Regions from separate parts of the Streptococcus koreensis genome, predicted to be linked through region 1. Evidence: predicted binding sites of a transcription regulator. Region 1 holds the regulator's gene; each other region holds the start of a gene.
The links. Region 1 encodes Rex, which represses fermentation and respiration genes when NADH is low (regulators of the CRP and FNR family bind a similar motif). Its sites were predicted from a motif close to TTGTGAANTANTTCACAA; they were not measured.

Region 1 (7,578 bases):
AGGTTTAACCGGTTCAGATGTAGTGGTTGTCAGCCCTAAAAATTCTGGAGTGAAACGCGCACGCAATCTTGCAGAATATCTAGATGCCCCAATTGCTATCATCGACTACGCCCAAGACGACTCTAGCCGTGACGAGGGCTACATCATCGGGGATGTTAAAGGTAAAAAAGCAATCCTGATCGATGATATTTTGAATACAGGAAAAACCTTCTCTGAGGCTGCAAAAATTGTTCAACGCGACGGCGCTACTGAGATTTATGCCGTTTCTAGTCACGGACTTTTCGTTAAGGGAGCTGCAGAATTACTAGACCAAGCACCGATTAAAGAAATTTTGGTTACAGACTCTGTAGCAACCAAAGAGCAAAAACCCCAAAATGTAAAATACATTACTGCAAGCGAATTGATTGGAGATGCCCTTGTACGTATCCAAGAGCGTAAACCAGTTAGTCCACTCTTTGCATACCACAAGAAATAAGGTGATGTCGTGATTTATTTTGACAATGCGGCAACCACTCCCCTAAGCCCAGGAGTAATCAAGGTGATGACAGAAACGATGGAGACCAGTTTCGGAAATCCCTCTAGCCTCCACTCCCATGGTCGTCAAGCGAAAAAGATTCTTAGAGATGCTAGGGAATGCGTTGCAACTTGTTTAAAGACCTCTAGTCAACAGATTATCTTCACTTCTGGCGGGACCGAAAGTAATAACACTGTTATAAAGGGCTACTGTCTCAAACATAGACAGCAAGGGAAGCATATTATTACCACGGCTATTGAGCACCATGCCGTTCTTGAACCGATTGAGTACTTGGTCCAAGAATATGGATTTGAAGTAACCATCATTCAACCAGTAGATCAAAAAATTCGACCTGAAGATATTCGAGCTGCACTTCGTCCCGATACAATTTTAGTATCCACCATGTATGCCAACAACGAAACGGGTGATCTCTTGCCTATCAAGGCAATTTCTGACCTTTTAAAAGACCATCCTGCTGCTTTTCATGTTGATGCTGTTCAAGCCGTTGGTAAACTTGCTGTAGCCCCTGAAGAGCTAGGAGTTGATTTTCTAACCGCATCGGCCCATAAATTTCACGGGCCTAAGGGAGTTGGTCTTCTCTATGCTAAAAAGCCTGACTTCTTCAATCTCTTACACGGGGGTGACCAAGAAGACAAACGTCGAGCTAGCACAGAGAACTTGATTTCAATTGCTGGAATGGCTCAAGCCCTCAAAGAAGCAACTGATCAGTTAGACGCAAATTATCAGTATATTCAGAGCTTATCTGAACGTATCCTAACTGGCCTAGAGGATCTAGATTTTTATCTGAATTGCACAGACTCCAAACTTCCTCATGTCTTAAATATCGGCTTTCCAGGTATCAGCAATGATATCCTACTGCTTCGTTTAGACATGGCAGGAATTTCAGTCTCAACCGGCTCTGCTTGTACAGCAGGAACTGTTCAACCAAGCCACGTTCTTGCGGCTTATTATGGCGAAGATTCTCATCGATTGAAGGAATCTATTCGCATTAGTTTATCCGAATTCAATACGACCGCTGAGGTCGATACTTTTATAACAACCATTCACAAAATTTTAGGAGAATTACATGGCATTTGAAACATCTGTCTCATTACCAAACTGCGATTACACATACGCAATCCATCCAAATATTAAAAAATATACCCTACGCGACAATACCTTTGCACAAACAAAGGTTGGGAACTACGAATTAAATCGTTTATTAGAAGCTGTTCCAAACAGCGGGGATGGCTTTAAGCTAAAAATTATCATCAATAAGGATTTAACAGGATTTAAAATTAACATTACTGATAAGTCAGGTCTTCGTTTGGTGAATATTTTTAAAAATCCAGAAAACAAAATCATCCAACAAAAATTCTACTTCCTTATGGATAGTCTAGTTGAACGGGAAATCTTTGAAAGGATTGAAAAGTAATGACCAATGGTCTCATAGTCCTCACTTATTTGGATGCATACAAAAAGGAACGTCAGATCAGCTACGATAATTTGGATCACTGTTTATTAGCTTTTTCAGGCTGTGTGACCCTTCCAGATTCCTATCAGGTTGTTTCCGTATCCTACAAGGGACAAACATTACCTTTTACTGGAAAGATAGGCGACTTCTATCGCTATCTGATTCAGTTTGATCAGAGTTTAAGAAATTCCAACTAAGAAAGAAAAGCACCTTTTTGGTGTTTTTTTAGTAGAAGATAGTTGCTTTATTCACAAACTTTTTATACAATAGATTTGAAAGGTTGTGATATTGTGAAACAAGATAAGACTAATCCAATTCCTCGTGCTACTGCCAAACGACTCTCCCTCTACTACCGCATTTTTAAACGCTTTAATGCAGAGAAAATCGAGAGAGCCAATTCAAAACAGATTGCTGAAGCCATCGGGATTGACTCCGCAACTGTTCGTCGCGACTTCTCCTACTTCGGAGAGCTAGGACGACGTGGTTTTGGTTATGATGTCAAAAAGTTAATGAACTTTTTCGCAGATCTCTTAAATGATAACTCCATCACCAATGTTGCTATCGTTGGTATTGGGAATATGGGAAGTGCCCTTCTTCACTATCGCTTCCATGAGCGAAACAAGATGAAGATTGTCATGGCATTTGATACCGATGATCATGAGTTAGTCGGTACTAAAAGTAAAGATGGTATTCCGATTTACGGCATCTCAACGCTGAAAGAAAAACTAGAGGGACAAGAGATCCAAACAGCCATTTTAACCGTTCCAAGTGTAAAATCTCAAGAAGTTGCAGATGTACTGGTTGAAGCTGGTATCAAGGGAATCCTTAGCTTTTCCCCAGTACACTTAACAGTTCCAAAAGATGTGGTTGTCCAATATGTCGATCTAACCAGTGAACTGCAAACCCTTCTCTACTTTATGCGCAAAAATACTTAATAAATGAGGCTGGGACAAAAGTCCTAGCCTCTCAATTGTCTTTGGATTGTCGAGCAAGACGCAGTGGTTGAGTGGGCTCCACTACGCTGAGTTCATCAGCTTTTATGGCCCTACTCAACTGTGAGGAGGTGGGACGACGAAATCGAATTCTAACGAATGACCGATTTCTGTCCCACTCTCTTTCCGTCTATACCAATAAGTCTGTCTCCTCTCGGTAGCTATAATAGTCATCGGTTGAGACAATCAGATGGTCAAGAAAAACAATTCCAAGACAATTACAGGCTTCAATCATTTGTTGGGTGACACCATCATCATTCTTACTCGGATGAATGATTCCAGATGGATGGTTGTGAACAAGGATTAAAGACGTCGCCATATGCTTGATGGCATAATGCAAGATCTCTCGAGGTTCTGCAATGCTACGATTGACTGTTCCGATAAAAATCACTTGCTGATGGATAATTTGGTTCTGGGTATTCAGATACAAGGCCAGTAAATGCTCTTGTTTCTCATGGCCGATCTTTTGCTGCATCATCTTTGCAAGCTTCTGACTACTCATAATTTGTTCTGTTTCAATCACTTGGGAAGTCTGGATCCGTTTCCCAAGTTCAATAGCAGCTAACAGCTCAATTGCCTTTACTTTCCCAATCCCTGGAACTTCCTGTAGCTCCTGAAAGCTCATACTAGCCAATTCCTTTAAGCTCTTTAGTGAGCCTAAGAGCTCCTGTGCGATCTCGTAGACTGTTTTATTTTTGTTCCCCGTCCGTAATAAGATGGACAGCAATTCTTGATTACTGAGCTTATCAGGGCCTTCTGTAAGCAAGCGTTCTCTAGGTAAAAGACTAGCTTCTTGAAATACAATATGATACATAAAAAACCTCCTCAATTAATAATTCGCAATTGAGGAGGAAAATGGATGAGTCTGTATAAAATTTATATAGGACAAACTACTTCTCTTAGGTTTTCAAGGATTCGAGTTTCTTCATTTGAGAAGTTAATTCTATAGCCTTCTTGCACTTGTTCCAAGGTCCTTAGGAATTGACGAATTTCGTATCGAATTAAGTGTTCTTGATCATCAGGAAGGTTTTCAATGGTTTTAAAGACCTGTTCAACTTCGTAGATTCCCTTGGTAATGAGTCCCGTTTTTGGAAAATCATTGACCAGTAAGCCGTAGAAATTTCTTAGCAGAGTATAGATATCTTCTGTAGGCATTCGGTTCCTCCAAGCTTCTTTCTATCACTCTTCTATTATAAAATAGAAAGCATGCAAAAATATGTCAGTCAGGTAACATTTTATGACTATCCTCTTACAAATTGGCAGAAAATTAACAGAAAAAAAGAGGTCAAGGACCTCTTTTTTTGTTGATTATAATTGCATTTGATTATAAGATTTTGTGAAAGCTTCTAGGATATCTTTTGGTGCTTTTGAGTAATCTACTGAAGTTTCCAAAGTACCTTTTACAATCGTACGATAAGTTGCTGCAGCATCCTCACAGGTCACCAAAGTAATTTCATTTACCCCTTCTCGATCTGCAATGACATCGACCCGATCTGGCGTTACTGTCTCAACAGAATTGATGACATAGGTATACACCTTTTCCTTATCAGTGATATAGATTTTCATTCCAGCTTTGGCATGTTCTAATGGGGAAAAGAGCATTTCATTTGCCCCAGTCAAACCAAAGACATGGTGACTGGCCAAGGAGTAATTCCTTTGCCCCATAACCTGGTCCTCTTTCATGGTACCTGCCCCATAATAAAGCCCCACATTATCTAAGCCTTTAAAAATCGGAAGGTTCATCTTCAATTCTGGAATTGCAATTCCTCCAATAACAGGTAACTTTTGTGCCTGCCATTGGGCATTGATGACAGATTCTGTAGACAGCGATTTGACTTCTTTAAAGTCAAAGCTAGTCTTAGCCTCTTTATTCTTATCGATGGTCTTTTTCGATACCTTGTTGACCTGGTACTGATTGGTATGCCAAACCATGATCATGTTCCGAATCGGAGCATTAAAAATCAGAGCGATAGACAAAAGGATCAGCAAGGTAGCAAAGATATTAATCAAGCGATTGCGTAAGCTTGTTTTCTTCTTTTTTCTTCTTGAAGCCATTGTTCACCCTACCCTTCACTTTCAGTTTCTGACTCATCTTTTTCGTCAGCTTGAACCGTTGTAAAGGTTACGATTTGGGCATCTTGATCCAGACGCATGACTTTCACACCCATAGTCGAACGTCCAGTTTGAGAAATATTCGCGACGCTTGTACGAATCATGACGCCTGTATTGGTGATAATCATCAAATCCTCATCTCCTTTGACAGTCATGAGACCGGCAAGAGGACCATTTTTCTCAGCCACATTCGCAGTTTTAATCCCTTTACCACCACGTCCTTTGGTTGGATACTCATCAGCACGCGTGCGTTTACCATATCCCTTTTCAGTGATAATCAATACTTCATCTTGATCTGTAATCACGCTTGCACCGACCACTTGATCCCCCGGACGAAGGTTGACACCTCGGACACCAGTTGCTGAACGTCCCATATTCCGAACAACAGACTCTTTGAAACGAACAGAATACCCAAATTTAGTCCCAATGATAACGTCAGCATTCCCATCAGTAAGGAAGACGTTGATTAGCTCATCCTCATCTTTGAGGTTAAGAGCTTTCAAGCCATTTTGACGGATGTTGGCAAACTCGGCCACACTGGTCCGTTTAACTAGTCCAGAACGCGTTGTAAAGAAGAGATAGGAGTCTTCACTACGATCCTGAGCGACGTTAATAATTGTCTGGATGGATTCTCCATCATCTAACTTCAGCAAGTTAACAATCGGAAGTCCTTTGGCTGTACGGCCGTATTCAGGGATTTCATAGCCTTTGAGACGATATACCCGTCCCTTATTGGTAAAGAAGAGCAAACGATCATGGGTGCTAGTAGAAACCAATTCACGGACAAAGTCATCATCCTTGACCCCTGTACCTTGAACACCACGCCCCCCACGTTTCTGAGCGGTAAATTCAGCTTGATCCAAGCGTTTAATATAGCCTTTGTTGGACAGGGTAATCAAAACGTCTGTTTCTTCAATTAAGTCCTCATCTTCAAGAGAAAGAACTTCTCCGACCATCAACTCAGTACGACGAGCATCGCCGAATTTACGTTTAACTTCATCCAATTCTTCCTTGATGATCGTAGCTACACGCTCAGGCTTAGCTAAAATGTCTGCAAGATCAGCAATCAAAGCAATGAGGTCATCGTATTCGCTTTGGATCTTGTCGCGTTCCAAACCAGTCAAACGACGAAGACGCATATCCAAGATAGCTTGGCTTTGACGCTCAGAAAGCTTAAACTTACTCATCAATTCAGCTTGAGCTTCTGCATCTGTCTGGCTATTCCGGATGATTTTAATCACTTCATCGATGTGATCAAGAGCGATTAAGAGTCCTTCCAAGATATGGGCACGAGCTTCCGCCTTCTCTTTATCAAAGATGGTCCGACGAGTCACTACTTCTTTTTGGTGCTCAATATATGATCCTAAAATCTCACGAAGGGAGAGAATTTTAGGGACACCATTTTGGATGGCCAACATGTTGAAACCAAAGTTGGTTTGCATTTGGGTCATCTTGAAGAGATTGTTTAAGATGACATTAGCTGAAGCATCGCGACGGACTTCAATGACGAAACGAACCCCTTCACGGTTTGATTCATCCCGAACAGCAGTAATGCCATCAATCCGTTTCTCTTGGACCAAACGTACAATATGTTCATGCACTTTGGTCTTGTTGACCATATAAGGAAATTCTGTCACAACAATGCGTTCACGACCAGTCTTGGTCTCTTCAATCTCCGTGCGAGAACGCAAGACAATCGAGCCCTTTCCTGTTTCATAGGCCTTATGAATACCTGATTTGCCCATGACCAAGGCTCCAGTTGGAAAGTCAGGTCCAGGAAGCACTTCCATCAACTCACGCGTTGTCACATCAGGATTGTCCATCATTAACTTGACAGCATCAATAGACTCACCGAGGTTGTGCGGTGGGATATTTGTCGCCATCCCTACCGCAATCCCTGTCGCCCCATTGACTAACAAGTTAGGGAAGCGAGCTGGAAGGACGTTTGGTTCCCGTTCGCTGGCATCATAGTTATCTGTGAAATCAACTGTATTCTTGTTGATATCTCGAAGCATTTCAAGAGCAATCTTGCTCATACGAGCTTCCGTATACCGTTGGGCAGCGGCGCCATCTCCATCCATAGAACCAAAGTTCCCATGACCGTCTACAAGCATGTAGCGATAACTCCACCATTGCGCCATACGAACCATAGCTTCATAGATTGATGAGTCTCCGTGTGGGTGGTATTTACCCATAACATCCCCAGTAATACGGGCAGATTTCTTATGTGGTTTATCTGGCGTAACCCCAAGTTCATTCATTCCGTATAAGATCCGACGATGAACTGGCTTTAAACCATCCCGTACGTCAGGAAGAGCCCGAGATACGATAACACTCATAGCGTAATCGATAAAACTGGTCTTCATTTCCGATGTTAAATTAACATCAACTAAGTTATTATCCTGCATTAAAACAATGCCTCTCTTTAATTAATTCACCATACTATTATAACACATTTAGTACTTTTTTTCTCCTTCGGAACACAA
Region 2 (7,578 bases), 510 kb from region 1:
TTGCAAGATTCCACCAGACATATCTTTGGTAATTTCAGAACCGGCTTTGTATCCAAGTTCTTGGGTATACCACAAGAAGGACATACGAATTGCGTTCCATGCAAGGAAGAAGATGAGTGGACCAAGGATATTACCAGTCAAGGCAAGAGATGCACCAAGTGCTCCAAGGATCGGACGAACTGTAAACCAGAAGACTGGATCTCCGATACCAGCCAAAGGCCCCATCATACCAATTTTAACCCCTTGGATAGCAGCATCATCAATAGCAGCACCGTTTGCTTTTTCTTCTTCAAGGGCAAGAGTAACCCCGATGATTGGAGCAGCTACGTATGGGTGAGTGTTGAAGAACTCCATGTGACGCTCAAGAGCAGCCGCTTGGTCTTCTTTCTTGGTGTAGAGTTTTTTGATAGCTGGGATCAATGAGTAAGCCCAACCCAAGTTTTGCATCCGTTCGTAGTTCCAAGAACCTTGCAAGAAGGTTGAACGCCACCAAACTTTTTGACGATCTGATTTAGATAATTGTAATTTTTCAGTCATGATAGTGTCACACCTTTCTTAATAGTCTTCGAGAATATCGCCGATTGGGTCATTAGAAGTAGCGACTCCGCCACCTCCGTTGCCACCTTTCTTAGAAAGTGAAAGGTAAATCAAGGCAAGGGCAACACCAATCGCTCCAAGAGCAATCAAAGTTAATTCGCTGACGGCAGCAAGTGCAAAACCAATGGCAAAGAATGGCCAAACTTCACGGCTTGCCATCATGTTGATAACCATAGCATAACCAACGGCTACAACCATACCTCCACCGATTTGCATACCGTCTGACAACCAAGCAGGCATCGCTTCAAGCGCACCTTTAACAGTTTCAGCAGGGATCATCAACAAGAGGGCTGCAGGAATAGCGATACGAAGACCTTGAAGAAGAAGAGCTACAAAGTGAGCGCGTTCTACCCCTTTGATATCACCTTTTTTAGCAGCAGCATCGGCAGTGTGGACCAAACCAACAGAGAGAGTACGGACGATCATGGTCAAGAAAAGACCAGCGACTGCAAGTGGAATAGCCACACCTTGAGCCACAGCGATTCCTTTAGAACTAAAGTCACCACCAAGAACCAAGATAATCGCAGCAGCGACAGATGCAAGAGCAGCATCGGGTGCAACGGCAGCTCCAATGTTTGCCCAGCCAAGTGCAAGTAATTGAAGGGAACCACCAAGCATCACACCGGCAGTCAAGTTACCTGTTACCAAACCGATTAAGGTACAAGCAACAAGTGGTTGGTGGAATTGGAATTGGTCAAGGATACCTTCAAGACCTGCTAAGAAGGCAACAACGACCACTAATACCATAGAAATAATAGACATGTTTAAAATCCTTTCGTAAGTAATCGATTATTGAACGTTAGCTTTGTTAATTAAGTCAAACAAATCTTTCTTAGAGTCATTTGGCACTTTACGGACATCAAATTCTACTCCAAGATCACGCATTTTTTCAAATGTAGCCACATCTTCTTTATCCATTGACAACACATTGTTAACCATGGTTTTACCAGTTGAGTGGGCCATTGAACCAACGTTCAAGGTTTTAATCGGAACACCACCTTCGATGGCACGAAGAGCGTCTTGAGGTGTTTCAAATAAGATCAAAGCATGTGTTTCACCAAAGCGTGGATCTTTTGCGACGTCGATCAATTTTTGAATTGGGACTACGTTTGCTTTTACACCATTTGGTGCCGCCTGCTTAATCAACTCTTTACGGAGTTCATCTTTGGCAACTGAGTCTGAAGCAACGATAATGCGATCTGCTTTTGAATCAGGAGTCCAAGCAGTAGCGACTTGTCCATGAAGGAGACGAGTATCGAGACGAGCAAGGTTGATTTTGAGTTTGCCATCTCCAATCACTGTTCCCTCTGGAATAGCAGCTTGGGCAACAGGAGCAGCTGAAGCAGTGCTTGCTTCTTCGACAGGATTCAATTCTTCTGGAAGAGCTTTGATTCCATCTTTAGATTCTTTGATGATGTTTGCAGCGATTTGATCAACGCCTGCATTTGCATCCATCAAACGCTCTGTATAAGCTTGAATCAACATCGGAAGGTTTAATCCAGTGATGATCGCAAATTTACGATCTGGATTTTCCCCCATGACACGACTAGCTTGGTTAAATGGAGAACCACTCCAAAGGTCAGCCAAAACCAAGATTTCATCTTCTGCATCAAATGCGGCAACAGCAGCATTGAATTTAGCATAGAGATCATCTGGGCCTTCACTTGGCATGAACGTAACCACTTGAACTTTCTCTTGATCCCCAAAGATCATCGAGCCGGATTGGTGGATTCCAGCTGCAAATTCACCGTGGCTAGCAATAATGATACCAATACTCATTATTGACATTCCTCCTTATAAAATTTGTTTGACTTTCAGTTTAAGAAAACTTTAAGCTAATTTATTATAAAACGTTTTCATCATAAAGTCAATTTTTCAGTACTAAATTAAAGGAAAAAGAAGGTTTTTAATATATTAATTTGTTAATATTTATCTTCGAGTGCTAGCAGAGTTTTTTACGACTGAACTCGAAAAGCCTTTGGAAATCCTTGACAAAATGGGAGTGAAGGGGATTCGAAGTTTCTGAAAAGATAAGTAGTAGCTTCTGAGGGGTAAAATAAAGATATAGAAACTCCTTGTAGGCCCTGCTTATGAGAAAGTGAAAAAGACCAGCCCAATTGGGTTGGTCTCAGATTGAAGCCATAGTCTTATGAAAAACTTTCCTTAGGTGAGTACGGACGTCAGCGAACTTCTTCGAAGTTCCATAACTAATTATTGAGCCTAAGGTCTCAATAATTCCGAGTGTCTGAAACAATTGTGTTTCAAGCACTTTTCCCACAGCGGAAAGTTTTTTCCTTTTCTTAAATGACTAAAACGTAAAAGTCATTTAAGAAAATCATCTAGCTATTTTATGTAAAACAATAGTTTGTCTAAATTCAAAGACCAGCCCTCTTGGACTAGTCTTGTAGGTTCGTTTATTTAGTTAGTGAAGTCAAGTACCATACGTCCTTGAATGGTTCCGGCTTCCATTTCGTCAAAGACCTTAACAGCATCTTCTACTGGACGTTTTTGAACGACTGGCACTACCAAACCTTCTGCACCAAATTGGAAAGCTTCTTCTAAGTCTTTACGAGTTCCAACAAGAGAACCAATGACTTGGATACCATCTAATACTGTTTTCACAATGCTGAGCTCCATCATTTCAGAAGGAAGTCCGACTGCAACAACGCGACCACCCGCACGAACTGAATCTACTGCTTGGTTGAAGGCTACTTTAGAAACGGCTGTTACGACAGCAGAGTGAGCTCCACCATTTGTTTTTTCTTTGATCAATCCTGGGACATCTTCGACTTCACGACCATTAATGACAAAGTCTGCCCCAACTTCTTTAGCCAATTCGAGTTTATCATTGTTGATATCAACAGCGATGACATGAGCGTTGAAGACTTTCTTGGCATATTGAACAGCTAAGTTACCCAAGCCACCAGCTCCATAGATAACGATCCATTGGCCTGGTTCAGCTTTGGCTTCTTTGATAGCTTTGTAGGTTGTAACACCGGCACAGGTAATAGAAGAAGCTTGGGCTGGATCTAATCCCTCTGGTACTTTTACTGCGTAGTCTGCAGTTACGATACATTGTTCAGCCATTCCTCCATCAACAGAGTAACCAGCATTTTTTACAGTACGGCAAAGAGTTTCGCGACCAGTTGTACAGTATTCACAAGTGCCACATCCTTCGAAGAACCAAGCAACACTGACACGGTCACCAACTTTTAAACTTGTCACATCTGGAGCAAGTTCTTTAACAATACCGATTCCTTCGTGTCCAAGAACACGGCCTGGAACTTTACCGAAGTCTCCGTGAGCAACGTGCAAGTCCGTGTGGCAGACACCACAGTATTCGATTTGAACAAGAGCTTCCCCTGTTTCTAATGGGCGCATCTCCTTGTTTGCAACAATTTCAACACCAGTACCTTCTGGATTTACAACAACAGCTTTCATAGTTTTCCTCCTCAAGAGCTTAGTTGAATTAGAGACGGTAATAAAACGAGAAGTAACATCACTTGAATCATTATCGTATGAAACGAGCTAGGCTCCTTTTTTATTTTTGTTATGTTAATTTTATCACAAACTCCATCAGTTAGCAAGCGTTTACATAGAAAAATTTTCTGAAAATAAACTTAACTGGTTAAATTATTTTCAGAAAAAGTCCCTATAAAGTTTCGTATGTTTGAGAAAACAAAAAAGCTTGAATCCTTTCTTGTAAAAGGTGATTCAAGCGATTCACTTTATTTATAGGAAGAGTTTTTCTAGTTGACGAGCAACGCCGTCCTGATCATTTGTATACTCGGTTTGTTTATCGGCATAGGGGAGGAGGACAGGATTGGCGTTTTTCATAGCATAACCAGTTCCTGCGAAAGCCAACATGTCTGTATCGTTTTGCTCATCCCCAAAAGCAATCAAGTCTTTCCGATCAAGTCCGTAAGTCTCGAGGAGATGGTTGAGGGCAAAGGCTTTATTAACCCCTTTTGGAGCGCACTCGAGAATGTTGAGCGGTCCCCCCCAACTATTGATTTCCAATTCATGATGGTAGTAGTCACGCATTTCTTCGGCTAAAGCATACTTATCTTTAGCGCGTGTTTGAAAGAGGATAGCATTTGGATTTTCGGTAACTTTACGAGCTTCAAATTTTGTTTTGGAGGAGATTTTAGAAACCCCAAATAAGGCGGGATCAATAGTATGGTGGTAGGTGTGTGTGACATAGAACTTATTGCGATATTCCCCTGCAATAAAGTCCGCCTGGATGTCATTTTCTCTCTCGACCATATCGAGGAGGTATTTTTTATCAAGAGTCATGGATAGTTCTTTCGACCATTTTTTATTTGGAATATGAGTGAGAGCACCGTTAAAGTTAATCATGGGACTCTCTAATCCCAATTCCCTATAGATATGATCTGCCATTCGATAGGGACGCCCAGTTGTAATAATGACCCGGTGACCTTGTTTACTGATTTTCTGGATGGTTTCAATCGTATAGGGTGATAATTTACTCTCAGAATTTAATAGGGTGCCATCTAAATCGACAGCGATTAGTTTTTTATTCATAGGAAAAATCCTTTCATTTGTATGGTTTTTCGTACTCCAAATGAGGAATGTTTTATAGAGTAAAGAGCACCATGTTTTAAGAAGAATGCTACCATTATACCAGATAAATAGGAAAATTTCAGTCTTTCGAATGGTAAATGATGTGGCAGAAAAGATTGTTCAGATGAATCTCTTGTAAAAGTGAATGATATTTGATAAAATAGTAGCATTGTTCGTGATTGAGTCGCGGGCAGATTTATTTTTTTAAGGAGTTTATTGGAAAAATGGATAAGTTTTTCAAACTATCTGAACACGGAACGACGGTTCGTACTGAGGTATTAGCTGGTTTAACGACCTTCTTTGCCATGTCTTATATCTTGTTTGTAAACCCTCAAATGCTTTCTCAAACAGGAATGCCTGCTCAAGGAGTATTTCTAGCAACCATTATTGGGTCAGTCGTTGGAACTCTCATGATGGCTTTCTATGCGAATCTACCTTATGCTCAAGCACCAGGGATGGGATTGAATGCCTTCTTTACTTTTACAGTTGTATTTGGGATGGGCTATTCTTGGAAAGAAGCCTTGGGAATGGTCTTCATTTGTGGATTGATTTCTTTGGTTATCACATTAACCAATGTTCGGAAAATGATTATTGAGTCAATTCCAAATGCTTTGCGTTCAGCTATCTCAGCTGGTATCGGAATTTTCTTGGCCTATGTCGGAATTAAAAATGCTGGCCTGTTGAAGTTTTCGATTGATCCACATACCTATACGGTAGCAGGAGAAGGGGCTGATAAGGCAAATGCTGCGATTACAGCAAATTCTGCAGCGGTCCCAGGACTTGTTAGTTTCAATAGTCCGACAGTCCTCCTTGCCTTGGCTGGCTTAGCCATTACTGTTTTCTTTGTCATCAAGGGCATTAAAGGAGGAATTATCCTTTCTATCCTTACGACAACAATCCTCGGTATTGTGTTTGGAATTGTTGATCTTTCAACGATTGACTTTGGTAGTACCCATCTTGGAGCAGCTGTCAATGATCTTGGCAAAATTTTTGGAGCTGCACTTGGTTCAGAAGGATTAGGTTCTTTGATTACCAATACTTCTCGTCTTCCTGAAACCTTGATGGCCATCTTGGCATTCTCCTTGACAGATATCTTTGATACGATTGGTACCTTGATTGGAACTGGTGAAAAAGTTGGTATTGTTGCCACAAATGGTGAAAATCATCAATCCGCTAAATTGGATAAAGCCCTTTATTCAGACCTTGTAGCGACATCTGTTGGTGCTATTGCAGGTACTTCGAATGTGACGACTTATGTTGAGTCAGCTGCGGGAATTGGAGCTGGTGGACGGACTGGTTTGACAGCCCTTGTAGTAGCCATCTGTTTCACAGTGTCAAGTATTTTTAGTCCCCTTCTTGCTATTGTACCGACAGCAGCGACAGCACCGATTTTGATCATCGTTGGGATCATGATGTTGAGTAGCTTGAAAAACATCCATTGGGATGATATGGCAGAAGCTGTACCAGCCTTCTTCACCTCTATCTTTATGGGGTTCAGCTATTCCATCACAAATGGGATTGCAGCAGGTTTTATTACCTATACAGTAACCAAACTGGTCAAAGGTGAAGCCAAAGAAGTTCACAGTATGATTTGGATTTTAGATGCCTTGTTTATTCTGAACTTTATCAGTATGGCCTTGCACTAGAATGAACATAGAAGAAAGCTTGGACAAATCGTCCAAGCTTTTTGATTGTCTCAGGTGAGGCCGAAGGTGATCGACTAAAAATAGTGGGCAAGAATCAATTATTTTTGGTATAATGGAGCAATGAAAAGTCAAAATGAACAAGAGTTGATTGCACTTGGAAAACAGTTGGGTCAACAGTTAGAAAAACAGGATGTCGTGATTCTGACAGGGGATCTGGGGGCTGGGAAAACAACCTTTACAAAAGGCCTAGCTCAAGGGTTGGATATTCGTCAGATGATTAAAAGTCCCACTTATACCATTGTGAGAGAATATGAAGGTCGCTTGCCTTTGTATCACCTGGATGTCTATCGTATAGGGGACGATCCAGATTCGATTGATTTGGATGACTTTTTGTTTGGTGAAGGGGTTACCGTCATTGAGTGGGGAGAGTTGCTAGAGACCAGTCTTCCTGCTGGATATTTAAAGGTTGAATTGCTCAAGGATGGTGACGGACGCGAGATACGCTTGTCAGCTGTCGGGGAACGTGCAGAACAATTAAGGGAGTCATTTCTGACTTCTGTAGGAGCTTGAAGATGGAACAGGTACTAGATCTCTTTTTGAAAGAGGCTGAAGTGTCGGATGCACAGTCTTTACTCGACTTTTTTAAAGATGTAGCGACTGAATCTGATTTTACGACCTTATCTTCAGAAGGACTTGGGATGACCAAGCAAGAGTTGGAAATGTATGCAAAAAAACAAGCACAAACAGACAA
Region 3 (7,578 bases), 630 kb from region 1:
TCAATTCATCCCAGGTTTCGAAGACCAATTGGTTGGACACTCTGCTGGTGAAACAGTTGATGTTATCGTAACTTTCCCAGAAAACTACCAAGCAACTGACCTTGCAGGTAAAGAAGCAAAATTCGTGACAACCATCCACGAAGTAAAAGCAAAAGAAGTACCAGCTCTTGACGATGAATTGGCAAAAGACATCGACGAAGAAGTTGAAACTCTTGCTGAATTGAAAGAAAAATACCGCAAAGAGTTGGCTGAAGCAAAAGAAGAAGCTTACAAAGATGCAGTTGAGTCAGCAGCGATTGACCTTGCAGTAGAAAATGCAGAAATCGTTGACCTTCCAGAAGAAATGATCCACGAAGAAGTACACCGTGCTGTTAACGAATTCCTTGGAAACATGCAACGTCAAGGAATCTCTCCAGATATGTATTTCCAAATCACTGGTACAACTCAAGAAGATCTTCACAAACAATATGAAGCAGATGCAGCAGCACGTACTAAGACAAACCTTGTCGTAGAAGCAGTTGCTAAAGCAGAAGGCTTCGAAGCAACTGACGAAGAAGTAACTGCAGAAATCGAACAATTGGCAGCAGACTACAACATGCCAGTTGAACAAGTTCGTAGCTTGCTTTCACCAGAAATGTTGAAACACGATATTGCTGTGAAGAAAGCTGTTGAAGTGATCACAAGCACTGCAAAAGTAAAATAAAAAAGACGATCTTCCATCTTGATGGAAATAAGTCATAAGAAGAAAAGCTGAGGCCATGTGTCCCGGCTTTTCTCTTCTTATTGGCACGGAATTTTCCTTTGACGAAAGGGGAAAATTATCGTACAATAGAGTGTAACGATAAATGATGTATTCTAGGGGTATCCTCTTTTTTAATGAAAAGAGTGTTGCCTTGAGATAAAAATGAAGGAGATCTACCTTGGAATTAGAAGTATTTGCTGGACAAGAAAAAAGTGAACTTTCAATGATTGAAGTAGCCCGTGCGATTTTGGAGTCACGTGGCCGTGATCATGAAATGTATTTCAATGACCTGGTCAATGAAATTCAAAACTACCTCGAAAAATCAAACAGTGAAATTCGTGAAGCTCTTCCATTGTTCTATACGGAATTGAATGTGGATGGAAGCTTTATCCCACTAGGAGATAACAAATGGGGACTTCGCTCATGGTATGCCATCGATGAGGTAGATGAAGAAATCATCGCTCTTGAAGAAACAGATGAAGACGAAGAGCCTAAGAAACGTAAGAAAAAACGTGTCAACGCCTTTATGGATGGAGATGAAGACGCGATTGATTACAATGCGGATGATCCAGAAGACGAAGATGTCTATGAAGCAGATCCAGCGCTTACTTACGACGATGAAAACCCAGAAGATGAGAAGGATGAAGTGGAAGCATATGACGCTGAAATTAATGAAATCTCACCAGATGAGTTGGATGTGGAAGTTGAGTTAACTGACGAAGAAGACGAAGAAGAGTCTTACGAAGAAGAAGAATAATCCAAAAAAGAGGCTGGGACAAAAGTCCTAGCCTCTTTATTTTCTTTGGATTGTCGAGCAAGACGCAGTGGTTGAGTAGGCTCTACTACGCTGATTTCATCAGCTTTTACAGCCCTACTCAACTGTGAGGAGGTGGGACGACGAAATCGAATTCTAACGAATGACCGATTTCTGTCCCACTCTCTTTTCTTTACTTGAAGGATGGTTCAAGGAGGAGTATAATGAGGGTGTAAGCCTAACCTAGTGCAGAAGGAGGAAGGGAATATGGACTGGATACTGAATCAAAGTTTGGTGGATTTAGGGATTGAGACGGTAGTGATTGGAGTGGCAAAACAGTTGAATCCACAAGCTCCCTTATCTGCAGATTTTTTAGCTAAAAAGAAGGACATGGAAGCTTGGGCTTTAAATTGCGATCTCAGCTCAGTGAAAGAGGAGCCGGTTGTACAAGGCTACATTGACTTGTTGAAGGAAGTAGGTCGTAGTGTTAAGAAGAACCCACCAACTATTCTTGCTTTGATTAAGAATATTCAAAGTCGTGGCTTCCTTCCTACGATTAATAGTGTGATTGATATCTATAACGTCGAATGCCTCAGTTCTTTTCTAGCCATCGGAGGGCATGATTTGGATAAGACCCAGGGGCCAATCGAGTTTACGATTAGTCAAAGAGAGGATAGCTTTTTGCCCATCTTATCAACCGAAAAGCATGTTAGTGAAAGCGATCCGGTCTACCGAGATCAACAAGGTATTATGGCCTGGCTAGATGTGAGAGATGGTGAACGCTACAAGATGGAGGAGACGACCCGCAATGTCCTCTTTATCATCCAAGGGAATCGAGCGACCTCTGTAGAGATGCGCTTGGAAGCACTTGATCGGATCAGAGAAGATTTGGCCTCATGCATGCCTGATTTAGAATTTGAAAAATATCTGGTTACCCCCAGTGAGACAATTCCAGTCCCTTAAAGGAGCCCTTCTGTAATAGGGATGAATCCTCATTTGAACAGGAGAGACAAGTGAAGCTGCCGACGCTCTGCTTAACCTGTGAAAATCTGCAACCTTTGAAAAAAGTTTGAAAAAAATCTTGACAAGAAAGTAGAAGATTGATATACTAGTAAGGTACTCAATCGCGGGGATGGCGGAATTGGCAGACGCGCAGGACTAAGGATCCTGTGACCGCTTTAGGTCGTGAGGGTTCAAGTCCCTCTCTCCGCATCAGATGATCAAGACAGCTTCGGCTGTCTTTTTTGTTTTTCAAAACTTTATGATAGAATAGGTGTGAGATGAGGTGTGAACATGAAGAAGAACTATCTGGTTTTGATCAATGGGCTCCTAGCGCTCATAGGAAGTGCCATTAATTTTTTTGCTCCAGTCATGATTTTGGCCATGGGGCTCGCTGCTCATGAAGATTTCGGAAGTGCCTTGATGGCTTTAATTAGCTGGAACTTCTTTGTCTGTATTCTAGCCATCGCTTCTAGGTGGCTCCTAAAAGATGAAAAGAGGATTCATAAGTGGATTTCCAATCTCTTTCTGGTAGCGGGTCTCATTCTTTTATTTGCGAATCTCCTTATTTTGTCCTGGAGTTTTTCGTATCTTGAAAGTCCCTTGATGTGGCTATTTGGAAAAATCTTTGGGAAAGTTCATGAATTTACTTATTTCTTCTATTCTCAATGGGTCGCAGGAGGATTCCTAGTGATTTCCGGGATTGCATTTTTAGTTTCATTAAAAAATTTTAAAGCAGAGGATTAAAAAGAGGGAGCTTGGGCTCCCTTCTTTTGCGTTTCTATGGGCTGTAGAAGTCTTGGGAAAGTAAGCATTCCTCCTCATTTATCATAAGAAAGCGCTTAAAGCTACAGGAAAAGCTAGCATTTTCATCTAAAAAGTGATAAAATAAACAATGTAAGTGGTTTAACCACAATAAATTAGAGGAGGCCTACTACTAATGGCAATCGTTTCAGCAGAAAAATTTGTCCAAGCAGCTCGTGACAATGGTTACGCAGTTGGTGGATTTAACACAAACAACCTTGAGTGGACTCAAGCTATCTTGCGTGCAGCAGAAGCTAAAAAAGCTCCAGTTTTGATCCAAACTTCTATGGGTGCTGCTAAATACATGGGTGGTTACAAAGTAGCTCGCAACATGATCGCTAACCTTGTTGAAGCAATGGGTATCACTGTACCAGTTGCAATCCACTTGGACCATGGTCACTACGAAGATGCTCTTGAGTGTATTGAAGTTGGCTACACTTCAATCATGTTCGACGGATCACACCTTCCAGTTGAAGAAAACCTTAAATTGGCGAAAGAAGTTGTAGAAAAAGCTCACGCTAAAGGTATCTCAGTTGAGGCTGAAGTTGGTACAATCGGTGGTGAAGAAGACGGTATCGTTGGTAAAGGTGAATTGGCACCAATCGAAGATGCTAAAGCAATGGTTGCTACAGGAATCGACTTCTTGGCAGCAGGTATTGGTAACATCCACGGTCCATACCCAGCAAACTGGGAAGGTCTTGACCTTGACCACTTGAAGAAATTGACAGAAGCTCTTCCAGGATTCCCAATCGTATTGCACGGTGGTTCAGGTATCCCTGATGACCAAATCCAAGAAGCTATCAAACTTGGTGTTGCGAAAGTTAACGTTAACACTGAGTGCCAAATCGCATTCGCTAACGCAACTCGTCAATTCGTACGTGAATACGATGCAAACGAAGCAGAATACGATAAGAAGAAACTCTTCGACCCACGTAAATTCTTGAAACCAGGATTCGAAGCAATCACAGCTTCAGTTGAAGAACGTATCGACGTATTCGGTTCAGAAAACAAAGCTTAATTTCGCTTGAAACGATAGTAACCAGAGGTTTATCCGTAAGGATAAACCTTTTTGATTTCTCTTTTTTGGAAAAATGTTTGTTTCAAACAAATAATGATTGCGATTCTGACAGTTTAAGGTTATAATAAACAAAAACGAAGCAAGTAGGTAGGAAATGAAGAAACAGGAAAGACTGAATGAGATTATCAATCTGGTTAATAAGGCTGGAACCGTTTACGTTCAAGATATAATGGAAAGTATGCAGGTGTCGGATATGACGGTCCGTCGTGATTTGATTGAACTGGAAAAACAGGGGCTGATTATTCGGGTTCGAAACGGAGCTAAAAGTAACCAATTCCTCCCTTCACGAGAACTTCCTCATGAAGAGAAGTTGCTCAAGAATATACTGGCTAAGCGTGAGGTAGCGAAGAAAGCTTGCGAACTGATAAAAGAAGGTGAGAGTATCTTCCTTGGACCGGGGACCTCTGTTGAAGTTCTTTCCGAAGCTATTAATAATAAGGAATTGCGCGTGGTGACCAACTGTCTGCCGATTTTCCAAGAGTTGTTAAAGAAGAAAAGTGATACCTTTAAGGTGATCCTCTTGGGAGGGGAGCTCCGAGAAACCAGTCAAGCTTTTGTCGGCGAGATAACGAACACTCTCATGGAAAGAATGTACTTCCACAAGATGTTTTTCAGTGGGAACGGCATAGTGGATGGACGCGTTCTAACATCTTCTTTCGAAGAAGCCTATACGCAAAAGTTGGCTTTAGAACGTTCTTCCGAAGCCTACCTACTGATTGATTCCTCCAAGATTGGTAAAGAAGACTTTACCTCTATCTGCTCCTTAAAGAAAGTGACGGCAGTGATAACGGACGATGCATCTGAGAAAGCACATGAAGAATTAGAGGAGTATACACGAGTGATTGTATAAATGATGAACTGAAAAAAGAGAGAATCATTCTCTCTTTTTGTTTGTTATAAACAGAATAAGATTGAAAATTAAAACAAAAATGAAAAAAATAAACAAATATAGTTGACAACAAACAAAATTAGCGCTATACTATGTTTGTGAACAACAAAACGAAGTCGGATGAAGAAAGAGGAGAACTTTCTTTGTTGACGGAAATATAAAAAGGAGAATCATATGGCAATTGTAGTTGGTGCGGATGCAGCAGGTATTCGCTTAAAAGAAGTAGTCAAAGAGTGTTTGGAAGCAGAAGGTTTCCAAGTGGTGGATGTTACTGAAGAAGGGCAAGACTTTGTTGATGTGACCTTGGCTGTTGCAAAAGAAGTGAAACAAGCAGAAGACAATCTTGGGATTGTTATTGACGCTTATGGAGCAGGTCCTTTCATGGTCGCAACTAAAATTAAAGGAATGGTTGCGGCAGAAGTTTCAGATGAGCGTTCAGCTTATATGACTCGTGGTCATAACAATTCTCGCATGATCACCATGGGTGCTCAAATCGTGGGTGACCAATTGGCCAAAAATATTGCCAAGGGATTTGTTAACGGTAAGTATGACGGTGGTCGCCACCAAATCCGTGTGGATATGCTCAACAAGATGTGCTAAAGGGAGGAGTAAAAGAATGAAAATTGCAATTGGATGTGACCATATTGTCACGAATGAAAAAATGGCTGTTTCAGAATTTTTGAAATCAAAAGGCTATGAGGTCCTTGATTTCGGAACCTATGACCATGCTCGCACCCACTACCCAATTTTTGGGAAAAAAGTCGGAGAAGCTGTAGCTAGTGGTCTTGCAGATTTTGGAGTATGTATCTGTGGAACTGGCGTTGGGATTAACAACGCGGTTAACAAGGTCCCTGGAATCCGTTCAGCCTTGGTCCGCGATATGACAACTGCACTTTATGCCAAAGAAGAACTCAATGCCAACGTCATTGGTTTCGGTGGGAAAGTAACTGGTGAATTGCTCATGTGCGATATTATTGAAGCTTTCATTCATGCAGAATACAAACCAAGTGAAGAAAACAAGAAATTGATCGCCAAGATTCAACATTTGGAAACCCACAACGACCATCAAGAAGATGAGGATTTCTTCACAGAATTCCTTGAAAAATGGGATCGTGGTGAATACCACGACTAAGAGGTGGGATTATGATCTTAACAGTAACCATGAACCCATCTATTGACATTTCCTATCCATTAGAAACCTTACAATTGGATACGGTCAATCGAGTAGGCAAGGTAAGCAAAACTGCAGGAGGTAAGGGACTCAATGTCACACGGGTCCTAGCAGAGATTGGAGATCCTGTCTCAGCGACTGGTCTGGTTGGCGGTTCAACAGGCCAATTTATCTTGGAACATCTGGATCAGAAGATCGGCAAAGAATTCTTTGAAATTCAAGGGGAGACCCGCAATTGTATTGCTATTCTCCACGAAGGGCAACAAACTGAAATCCTGGAAAAAGGTCCATCTGTTTCTGAAGAAGAAGGGAAAGCCTTTCTGTCTCACTTTGAAGCTTTGCTTCCAGCTGTAACAGTTGTTGTTATCTCAGGAAGTTTACCAGCTGGGTTACCAGTTGATTATTATGTGAAATTGGTCGAGCGTGCTAAGAAGGCAGGAAAACCAGTCGTTCTGGATTGCTCAGGTGCTTCCTTAGAAAAAGCTCTAGCAGCCCCTATTAAACCAACGGTTATCAAGCCAAATAATGAAGAATTGTCCCAATTACTGGGCTATGAGGTAACCAAGGATTTTGATCAATTAAAAGAAGTTCTTCAAACTGACTTATTTGAAGGCATTGACTGGATCATCGTCTCCCTAGGAGCTGACGGTGCCTTTGCCAAACACGGAGATGTCTTCTATAAAGTGGATATTCCAAAAATTGAAGTCGTCAACCCAGTGGGCTCTGGTGATTCAACGGTTGCTGGGATTGCCTCAGCTCTCTATCATCAGGAAGATGACCAAGCGCTTTTAACCAAAGCCAATGTCCTTGGCATGTTGAATGCTCAAGAAGCAACGACAGGCCATATCAATATTCATCACTATGATGATTTGTATCAACAGATAAATGTAAAAGAGGTATAAGATGGTATTAACAGAACAAAAACGCAACTATTTAGAAAAATTGAGCACCAAAGAGGGTGTGATCTCTGCCTTGGCTTTTGACCAACGCGGTGCCTTGAAACGCCTCATGGCCCAATACCAAGACACAGAACCAACAGTGGCTCAAATGGAAGAATTGAAGGTCTTGGTGGCTGAAGAATTGACACCATTCGCATCTTCTATGCTCTTGGACCCTGAGTATGGACTTCCAGCGACCAAGG

Region 2: the regulator Rex is predicted to act here: its motif matches at 4,150-4,167, upstream of adhP (alcohol dehydrogenase AdhP).
Region 3: the regulator Rex is predicted to act here: its motif matches at 3,374-3,391, upstream of D7D50_RS01380 (class II fructose-bisphosphate aldolase).

The regions. Positions count from the first base shown of each region.
Region 1 covers NZ_CP032620.1:1,632,962-1,640,539, forward strand. The annotation lists gene D7D50_RS08175 (ribose-phosphate diphosphokinase) at 1-475, shown strand, start outside; gene D7D50_RS08180 (cysteine desulfurase family protein) at 485-1,612, shown strand; gene D7D50_RS08185 (DUF1831 domain-containing protein) at 1,602-1,949, shown strand; gene D7D50_RS08190 (DUF4649 family protein) at 1,949-2,185, shown strand; gene D7D50_RS08195 (redox-sensing transcriptional repressor Rex) at 2,279-2,923, shown strand; gene radC (RadC family protein) at 3,111-3,794, opposite strand; gene D7D50_RS08210 (hypothetical protein) at 3,857-4,135, opposite strand; gene D7D50_RS08215 (class A sortase) at 4,289-5,035, opposite strand; gene gyrA (DNA gyrase subunit A) at 5,044-7,500, opposite strand.
Region 2 covers NZ_CP032620.1:136,969-144,546, reverse strand. The annotation lists gene D7D50_RS00815 (PTS system mannose/fructose/sorbose family transporter subunit IID) at 1-537, opposite strand, end outside; gene D7D50_RS00810 (PTS mannose/fructose/sorbose transporter subunit IIC) at 556-1,359, opposite strand; gene D7D50_RS00805 (PTS sugar transporter subunit IIB) at 1,387-2,376, opposite strand; gene adhP (alcohol dehydrogenase AdhP) at 3,016-4,038, opposite strand; gene D7D50_RS00795 (Cof-type HAD-IIB family hydrolase) at 4,330-5,142, opposite strand; gene D7D50_RS00790 (NCS2 family permease) at 5,406-6,827, shown strand; gene tsaE (tRNA (adenosine(37)-N6)-threonylcarbamoyltransferase complex ATPase subunit type 1 TsaE) at 6,948-7,397, shown strand; gene D7D50_RS00780 (GNAT family N-acetyltransferase) at 7,400-7,578, shown strand, end outside.
Region 3 covers NZ_CP032620.1:253,860-261,437, reverse strand. The annotation lists gene tig (trigger factor) at 1-703, shown strand, start outside; gene rpoE (DNA-directed RNA polymerase subunit delta) at 921-1,499, shown strand; gene D7D50_RS01395 (B3/B4 domain-containing protein) at 1,764-2,459, shown strand; tRNA gene D7D50_RS01390 (tRNA-Leu) at 2,623-2,708, shown strand; gene D7D50_RS01385 (hypothetical protein) at 2,790-3,242, shown strand; gene D7D50_RS01380 (class II fructose-bisphosphate aldolase) at 3,436-4,317, shown strand; gene D7D50_RS01375 (DeoR/GlpR family DNA-binding transcription regulator) at 4,472-5,227, shown strand; gene lacA (galactose-6-phosphate isomerase subunit LacA) at 5,441-5,866, shown strand; gene lacB (galactose-6-phosphate isomerase subunit LacB) at 5,883-6,398, shown strand; gene D7D50_RS01360 (tagatose-6-phosphate kinase) at 6,410-7,339, shown strand; gene lacD (tagatose-bisphosphate aldolase) at 7,341-7,578, shown strand, end outside.